DNA from 3 places in the Erwinia sp. AnSW2-5 genome. Region 1 is predicted to be linked to each of the others. Evidence: predicted binding sites of a transcription regulator. Region 1 holds the regulator's gene; each other region holds the start of a gene.

Region 1 (3,149 bases):
TGTCTTCCACTTCCATCTTACGGATGACGAAGGCTGGCGTATTGAGATCCCTGGCCTGCCGGAGCTTACCGACGTGGGAAGCCAACGTTGCCACGATCTGAAAGAACAACGTTGTCTGTTACCGCAGCTTGGGTCTGGACCGTTCAATGATAATAACGGGAGCGGCTACTTCAGTCGTCAGGACTATATCGACATCGTGAAATATGCGGAAGCACGCGGTATTCAGGTTCTGCCAGAAGTGGACATGCCTGCTCATGCTCGCGCGGCAGTGGTTGCTATGGAGGCTCGCTACCAGCGTCTGATGAAAGCAGGACGAGCAAAAGAAGCCTCAGAATATCGGCTGGTCGATCCGGGGGATAACTCGAATACCACCTCAGTACAACTTTACGACCGGACGAGTTATTTGAACCCGTGTCTGGATTCATCACTGCGCTTTGCGAATAAGATTATCAGCGAAGTCAGATTGATGCACCGTGATGCCGGGCAGCCGCTGCGCAGCTGGCACTTCGGTGGAGACGAGGCTAAAAATATTCGTCTTGGCGCAGGCTATACCGATATTAAACATCCTGAAACGGGTAAGGGTCAGCTCGATCTTAGTCGTGAGGATCGGCCATGGGCGAAATCCCATGCTTGTCAGGCGATGATCGCATCAGGGAAGGTGAGCGATCTGGAGCATCTTCCAAGCTATTTTGCTTTGAAGGTCAGCAAATTAGTCAAAGATCAGGGTATTGACCGCATGCAGGCCTGGCAGGATGGTTTAAAAAATGCCCAGGATGCCCGTGCCTTTGCCACACCTGAAGTTGCAGTCAATTTCTGGGATACGCTGTACTGGGGCGGTTTTGACACGGTGAATGACTGGGCAAACAAAGGCTATCAGGTGATTGTTTCCAATCCCGATTATGCCTATTTGGATTTTCCCTACGAGGTGAACCCCCTCGAGCGAGGGTATTACTGGGGAACACGTTTTAGCGATGAGCGTAAAATGTTCAGCTTTGCGCCGGATAATTTGCCGCAAAATGCAGAAACGTCGGTGGATCGCGACGGCCAATTCTTCAACGCGAAATCCGATAAACCCTGGCCTGGGGCCGCAGGCATGTCTGCTCAGTTGTGGAGTGAGACAGTACGAACCGATGACAATATGGAATATATGATCTATCCACGGATGTTCTCTGCAGCGGAACGCGCCTGGCACCGTGCATCCTGGGAGCAGGATTATCAGGCAGGTAAGGAGTACCGTGGTGGTGAAACGCAGTTCGTTGACCAGAAGGCGTTGCGCCAGGACTGGCAGCGATTCGCGAATATTCTCGGTCAGCGAGAGTTGGAAAAATTGGATAAACACGGGGTTCACTACCGTTTGCCGGTTCCCGGCGCTCGTATCGTGGGCGATAAACTTGAAGCGAATACGGCCTTCCCTGGTGTAGCGATGCAGTTCAGTACGGATGGTGGAAAGCGTTGGCAGCATTACGACAGCCAGAATCCACCCATCATAGAAGGTGATGTGCAGGTCCGTGCGGTCAGTGCGGATGGGCAGCGTTTTAGCCGGGAGGCGTCGCTATAACGCAGGCATAAAAAAACCGGTGGCCAAGCCACCGGTTTTTACACTGAACAGTGCAGATTACTTGTCGTGCAGAGTCTCGTCTTCACGACAGTCACCCAGAGCACAATGGCCATAAAGATACAGGCTATGGTTGCTCAGTTTGATACCGTGACGCGTGGCGATTTCACGCTGACGTTCCTCAATGTATTCGTCTCTAAACTCAATAACTTTACCGCAGTCCAGGCAGATCAGGTGATCGTGATGGTGCTGCTGGGTCAGTTCGAAAACGGATTTACCGCCTTCAAAGTTATGGCGGGTAACGATCCCCGCATCATCAAATTGATTCAGCACACGGTACACCGTGGCCAGACCAATTTCTTCGCCCATGTCAATCAGGCGTTTGTACAAGTCTTCCGCACTGACATGATGGCCCTCTGGTTCCTGAAGCACTTCCAGAATTTTCAGTCGGGGAAGCGTGACTTTCAGGCCGGCCTTCTTTAATGCGGTGTTATTGTCAGTCATGCGGATATTGTCCTGTTACTTTGCTAGTCACTTAGTGGCTGAAAAGCCCTGAACATCGGTCGACGCTAAAAGATGAATGCGTCTCAGTATAGAACTGATACTCCGAAATGGAAACCATAAGGGGTGCCTGAAACCGCGAGGAATGTAAGGATAAGTGTCGTTACATCCAGGGAAGCGCGCGCCCGAATTAGGTTGGGTTAACATTTCAATCTGCATCATCTTACCCTTCTTTGGGCGACTCACGTCCTCAAAGAATGGGGCAGGTGTTGAGTAAGCGGGTAACCGATGGGGTTATTGTACAGTTTTGTAGATGAAAGTTACAAACATGTATCTATTACTTCTATAGGAAAAACCACTTGCTTGATGTGAGATAGCTCCCACATCAAGCGGTAATGGTTATGCTTCGATGATATCTTTCAGCTGAAGTTCATCAGAAATTTGTTTTACCCACTTTTCAACGCGCTCGTTGGTGAGTTCTGGCTGGCGATCTTCATCAATGGCCAGGCCAAGGAAGTGGTTATCATCTGCCATGCCTTTTGAGGCTTCGAAATTGTAACCTTCACTAGGCCAGTGGCCTACAAGCACTGCGCCATTCGGCTCAATGATGTCGCGGATGGTGCCCATTGCATCGCAGAAATACTCGGAATAATCTTCCTGATCGCCACAACCAAACAGCGCAACCAGCTTACCGTTGAAGTCGATTTCTTCCAGCGTCGGGAAGAAATCATCCCAGTCACACTGGGCTTCACCGTAGTACCAGGTTGGGATGCCAAGCAGCAGAATATCAAAGGCTTCAAGGTCTTCTTTGCTGCTTTTAGCAATATCACGAACTTCTGCAACATCTTTCCCCAGTTGCTTCTGGATCATTTTTGCAATGTTTTCGGTATTGCCTGTATCGCTACCAAAGAAAATGCCGACGAGTGCCATGAGTTTAATAACCTCTTGAATCTTAATGATATGGTGACTGCTGATTTTTTCGCAGATATCGCTAATGATAACAGACCGTCGTGAGCGGATAAATGAGTAATGCTGCCGGTTTTGTCGCTGAGTGCTAAGGTCCTGAAACCATCAGGACGGATGACGTTGCAAC
Region 2 (3,149 bases), on a different contig from region 1:
TGCCCCAGGCCGATGCCGCATGACGCGGAATGCTGGCAGGCGTCCGTCCCAGTTGGGTGGCCGTGTAAGTCTCTTTGGTGACCGCATCGGTATAGGTATAAGCCGCCATCAGCTTGATTTCCGGCAACGGCTGGGCATGTATTTCCATTTCCACGCCGTTAGAGTCAACCTTACCGACCTGCTCGTTGTATCCGGTCACCGGGTTGTTCGAGGTGATATTTTTCTGCGTAATATCAAACACCGACACGGTCATCACGGTGTTGGAACCCGGCTGCTGGTATTTCACCCCCACTTCGCTCTGCTCTCCGGTCGTTGGCTTAAACGGATCGGTTCCCGGTGCGCCATTGCTCAGGTTCGGTTCAAACGAGGTGCTGTAACTGATGTAGGGGGACAGACCATTATCAAAGGCATACAACAGCCCGGCACGACCGGTAAAGGCGCTGTCATTGTTTTTCACATCCGTACCGTTCAGGCGGTCAATGGTACGGATTTGCGACCAGTCGTTACGGCCGGACAGCACCAGGTTCCAGTTGTTCCACTCCATCTGATCCTGCAGGTATACCCCAACCTGATGCAGCTGCTTCACGGTGTTAATGCTGGTGCTAAAATCGTCCTCATTCACATCAACACGGACAGGATCCGCCCAGTCAAGGCGATACTGGGTAGAGGTGTGGCGCGACAGGGTACTGGCAACGCGGCTCCAGCGGTAATCCAGCCCACCGAGCACGGTATGCCCGACATCACCGGTATCAAACAGCCCTTTCAGGTGGTTATCGACACCGACTTCATTGGTCATCGCCGTTTCATGTTGCGGGCGACGTTCAATGGTGTGGTCGTTGAAGGTTGGGCTGGTGGTATAGACCATATATTTATAGTCTTCATCGCGATGGGTATAACGCAGGTTCTGAGTGAACGACAGCGCTTCATTGAAACTGTGGTCAAATTCGTAGCCGATCGAGACCTGTTCCCGCTTATTACCATAGTAGTTAGGGTCGTTGATATTGAAGTCATACGGGATATACCCGGTGCTGGCTTCTTGCAACGTCCCCGCCATCGGCAGGAAGTTACGCGATCCGGCTTTCGGGTCGTTCTGGTAGCTGGTTAACAGGGTAAAGCTGGTGTCGGCATTCGGCAGCCAGGTGATGGCGGGCGCTATCGCCACGCGTTCCTGTTTGTTGTTTTTCACATTTTCATGTTTGGTGCTGGCGACACCGTTCAGACGATAAAACAGCGTGTTGTCATCATTCAGCTTGCCGCCAAAATCAAAGGCCGCTTCGCCCAGGTGATGATTGCCGGTGCTGAGCTGCACTTCGCGGAGGGTTTCGGCCGTCGGGCGCTTGCTGGTCATCACCACCAGGCCACCAGGGCTGACCTGGCCGTATAACACACCCGCCGGTCCGTGGACCATTTCCACACGCTCCAGCAACCAGGGATCAACCTGCCCCGCTCCGCCGCTGGAGCTGGAAAGACCGAAGTGCAGACCATCCAGCAGTTTTGGCGCGTAGCGGAAGCCACGGCTGATAATTTCGTCGTTACGGTTGGAGTTGCCGCGATAGTTGGTGACCACACCGCTGGTGTAGCTCAGCGCATCGGACACCGACGCCGCCGCCTGGTCATCCATCTGCTCACGCGTCACGACTGAAATCGATTGTGGGGTTTTGCGCAACGGGGTTGAGGTTTTGGTGCCTGCCGCGCTCTCTTTCGCCACAATGCCGCTATTGCGCCCCGTGACGCTCTCCTGGGACTCGGCCGTCACCGTCAGCGTATTATCGCTGGCGGACTGTGCCAGCGGGGCCGCCAGCAGTGAAGACGCCAGCAGCAGGCGCAGGGTGTTCTTCCCAGAGTGTATTGCCACACCAGGGCGCGCCTGGGTTTTCATCTTCTTCAACATAATGTGTTATCTCGTCTGAAACAGCCTTGTCTACGAAAAAAACCGTTAAGCCCGCCAATCCATTAGCTTTACTGATTGGCCGCAGCTGACTTCAGGAATGGCACGGATCATCAACGCCCGAACTCACCCTCTACTGGAGAAGAAAAAACCTTACTAAATGTATAGTTACGACTTATCCCAGTGAAGTCCCGACGCATACTAATGCAAATGTGAATCACTCTCAATAACATTTGGATTAACATTTCTTACCACACAAATAAATGGTACGAACACCGAAAAGTAACAACATGTAAAATAAAGAAAAAAAATGGTGTGGTTTATGACAGTTTGGCTAAACAGACTGGCGTCAGAAAAAGGGGGGAAGTGGAATGGCGGGAGCAATAAGACAAAAAAATAGCCACCCCGTCTGGGATGGCTAAAGGATGATAATGGCCGTGCTAAAACGGATTACCAGCGATAATTAACCGAAGCAACCAAGGTCCGGCCTGCGCCGTAGAAACAGGCCCACTGACCCGCACAAGACGACACATAGTGCTTATCCGTCAGGTTCTGCGCGTTTAACTGTACGGTAGTCCCTTTCAACGCAGGAACAGCCTGCCCCAGTTCATATTTCACCATCGCGTCGTACAGGGTGTAATGCGGCACATAGTATTGGCCGATATCATCACCCGGTGCTTTGCCCACATAACGGACGCCAGTCCCCACCGTCAGGCCATTCAGCACACCATCGAGGAAGCTGTAACTCCCCCAGGCTGAAGCAGCATTACGCGGGATAGCATTTGGGCTGTGGCCAACTTTATCGGCATCTGTCGAGCTCTTGGTCACCACATCGGTGTAGGTATAAGCGGTGGTCAGCTTAATTTCCGGCGTTGGCTGCACATGAAGCTCTGTCTCAATACCCTGAGAATTAACCTTACCAATCTGCTCGTACGCACTGGTCAGACGGTTATACGTGCTCACGTTCTTCTGGTTAATGTCAAACCAGGAGACCGTCAACATCGCATTAACGCCAACCGGCTGGAATTTCACCCCGACTTCAGTCTGCTCACCTGTCGTTGGTTTCAGCGGATCGGCACCCGCCGCCGCCTGCTCCAGCACCGGTTCAAACGAGGTGCTATAGCTCACATACGGTGAAATACCGTTATCGAATGCATACAACAGCCCGGCACGCCCGGTGAACGCACTGTCATTATAAGTGATGTTTTCCCCCCCGGTGGTGAGGTCCTTGTTACTCACCTGCGACCAGTCATTACGCCCT
Region 3 (3,149 bases), on a different contig from region 1:
TATCGGCTTCGGACATCGCCTGGCGGATGGCGGCATCCAGCATCGGGCGATCAATATCGCCATGCAGTTCACTGTAGTGGGCAACGGCGAAGGTGTTTCCTGCGCTGGCGATCTGATCGGCGATCCAGATCCCCGGCTGCGCAGCAACCAGCGGATATTCGGTAAATTCGGCCTGTATTCCAGGCGTGATCTGAGCTTCTGACACGGTGGCAATTCCTGTCGGTAAGAGGTAAATACAGCACGCAGGGTCAACCCGCCTGGCAATTTTCTTGTAGGGGTCGACCCTCTGTTCCGGTCGACCCGGGCTGACCGGAAGGGATGGTCAGCCCCTACGCGATGACATAGCACCTGGGGCGGTGGTATGGGCAAATGCCGCGTGGCTAACCCGCCGTTTTCAACGCGGCGGGGCGCATGTCGTGCCAGTTTTCTTCGATGTAACGGATGCATTCAGCGCGGGTGTTCGGGCCGCTCACGGTCTGCCAGCCAGCAGGGACGTCGGAAAAAGCGGGCCACAGGCTGTATTGCTGGCGTGCATTGAGCAGCACCAGGAAGTCGAGGCTTTCATCGTCGAAGGGGTTTTGTTGTTCGGTCATTGTCATTTCCTGTTCTTGCCAGAATATGGAGGAGTCATAAAATCGGCCAGCAGCCAGCGTAAGCCGTCCAGCAGCCCGCCGCGCCAGCACAGGGCATCATGCCCGCCGGAGAAAATACGAAAATTGATGTCATGCCCGCCAGGGATCAGCGCCTGACGGATCTGCTGATTGACCCAGGCCATATCGCCTTCGCGATCACCTGCTTCGAGGAAGATCGTTAAGCGGCAGGCAGGCAGCTCCCCGTTGATCACCTGTCCGGTCAGCCAGCCCATCTCCTGATCTCCGGCTTCGGAAAAGTGGGTGACCAGGCGGAAGTTCGGCCACCAGAAGGAGCCGGACTGGCTGAGGATGCGACCAAAGCGCTCAGGCCAGTGCAGCCCGGCATACATCGCCGCCAGGCCACCGTAGCTCTGCCCGGCGACCACGGTGCGGTCGGCCTCTTCACTGAATTCAACGCGACTGCGCGCCAGCGGCAGCAATTCCTGCTGCACCGCCTGCCAGAATTCGGCATGACAGGGCAGCTCTTTTTCACGCCAGTCGCCGTTAATCACATCAATCAACAGCCAGCAGGCGGCGGGCAGATGACCGCTGTCGGTTTCGGCATGCAGCGCGGAGTAGATCGGCTGCCCACCAGCCCAGTTTTGCCCGTCCAGTAAAATGACCAGCGGTCGCTGCTGCGGGGTCGGCGTGCTGCCGGTGGTATAAAGCCAGATGCGGCGCTGGTTCCCCAGCAGGGCGCTGTCCCAGGTGAACGGTTGCAGCTGATGGCTGGTGGGCTGAATCGGGCGCCCGCTGTCCAGTGCGTGCCAGGCCGACTGGTCCGGGGCGGCGGGCATATGCGCGGCCGACAGCGCGTGTCCACGGCTGTTGAGGTGCGCACAGCTGCGATTTAACGGGTCGGCAATCGCCAGCGGAAACAGGGAGATCCACCATTCACGCTGCTGCTTGCGGCGAGTGTCGTCATCGGTGCTGAAAGTAGGCGGGAGCTGGTCCGCGTTCACCGGGATCAGGCTGTAACTGCCGCGCCAGTGTTCATCAATCTCCGTTGACCAGTGCCAGACATCAGTACCCGGCAGTCGTTGCAGGCTTTGAGGCTGAGGACTGTGGTGGTCAGTCACACAGTTAATGTCCACATAAACCTGATGAATCGCTGAGCGGGTTTCATCCCCCGCCGGGTCACGCCAGAAATAGTTCATCCTGACTGTCCCTTTCGCCACCTCTTCCACCAGTGGGGTGCCGTTCTGCGCAATCTGCTGCCACCAGTCCTCTTTACCCACGTTATCGGCGGCCAGCAGCTGCGCTGCACGACCCGCAGGCTGACGAAGCGGCCATAATCTTTGCCGTGTTGTCACGATAATTTTCCTTGATTTACATTTAATTACTCAAGTGGAGGAACTTTAGACTCCCTTACAGTAAAATACGCTAATACAAATACTATTGAGAATAGTTTGCATTTGCAATAAGATGCGTCGCAACTTTCTTAAGAGCCTGTAAGTTATGCGTAAATAAGGGTTTTCTTAATAAGGTCAGAAGAATCGACGAAAGTAGTGGCAAACGTGATTCTTAAACTTCACCGCGGCCAATCAGTTCTCCTTAACCATTGGCGGGTTTTAACGGGTTTTTTTTATCAGCAAATCTGTTCAGAGGGGATACCAGCACATGTTTAACAAGATTAAAAAACAGGCAATACCAGGTATTGCAGTACGTTCTGACCAACACACGATGCGTTTAATACTGGCTTCAGCACTGCTAATAGCACCCGCTGCCCAGGCGGCCACCGCAGCAGAAAATACGCTGACGGTCACCGCAGAGACCCAGGAAAGCGTCACGGCGCCAACCAAAGGGATCGTCGCGAAAGAGAGCGCGTCCGGGACCAAGACCGCCACACCGCTGCGTAAAACCCCGCAATCAATTTCCGTGGTGACGCGCGAGCAGATGGACGATCAGGACGCGCGTTCAGTGGCAGATGCGCTGAGCTATTCCAGCGGCGTGGTGGCAACCTACCGCGGTAACTCTAACCGTAATGATGAAGTGATTAGCCGTGGCTTCCGTTACGCACCAAAACTGCTGGATGGATTGCATTTCGGTCTCTCTTCTGAGAATGGCGGGGCGGGGCAGCTCGATCCCTGGCTGTTAGAACGAGTGGAAATTGTACATGGCCCGGCATCGGTACTTTACGGCCAGGTCAGCCCTGGTGGGCTGGTTCTGATGACGAGCAAGCGCCCGACAGCAGAAAGTCTTCATGAAGTACAACTCAGCACCGGTAATCGTCACTATGGTGAAGCTGCCGTAGACTTCGGCGGCAAGCTGAATGATGACAACACCCTGTTCTACCGCCTGAACGGCATTGCCAGCACCCAGAACGAGTTTGTGAAAGACAGCAAACAACAGCGTATGGCGATTGCGCCAGCCATCACCTGGCTGCCCAATGAAGACACCAGCTTCACCCTGTTAACCAGCTACCAGAATGACCCAAAAGCGGGTTCGCGTAACTTCTTGCCACGCGCAGGCACGCTCTATCCTACCGCCGCGGGCTATGTTCCTTATGATCTGAAC

The links. Region 1 encodes Fur, which represses iron uptake genes when iron is present. Its sites were predicted from a motif close to ATAATAATGAGAACNACTATCAA; they were not measured.
Region 2: ACFL9S_RS11765 (TonB-dependent siderophore receptor) is a predicted target of Fur. The motif match lies at 2,093-2,115, and genes of this name have one in related genera.
Region 3: fes (enterochelin esterase) is a predicted target of Fur. The motif match lies at 2,025-2,047, and genes of this name have one in related genera.

The regions. Positions count from the first base shown of each region.
Region 1 is NZ_JBJGXA010000002.1:65,686-68,834, forward strand. Features, by position in the region: gene ACFL9S_RS01865 (family 20 glycosylhydrolase) at 1-1,558, shown strand, start outside; gene fur (ferric iron uptake transcriptional regulator) at 1,616-2,059, opposite strand; gene fldA (flavodoxin FldA) at 2,456-2,986, opposite strand; gene ybfE (LexA regulated protein) at 3,128-3,149, opposite strand, start outside.
Region 2 is NZ_JBJGXA010000012.1:132,946-136,094, reverse strand. Features, by position in the region: gene ACFL9S_RS11765 (TonB-dependent siderophore receptor) at 1-1,879, opposite strand, end outside; gene ACFL9S_RS11760 (TonB-dependent siderophore receptor) at 2,339-3,149, opposite strand, start outside.
Region 3 is NZ_JBJGXA010000012.1:129,315-132,463, forward strand. Features, by position in the region: gene ACFL9S_RS11745 (amino acid adenylation domain-containing protein) at 1-205, opposite strand, end outside; gene ACFL9S_RS11750 (MbtH family protein) at 381-593, opposite strand; gene fes (enterochelin esterase) at 596-1,951, opposite strand; gene ACFL9S_RS11760 (TonB-dependent siderophore receptor) at 2,253-3,149, shown strand, end outside.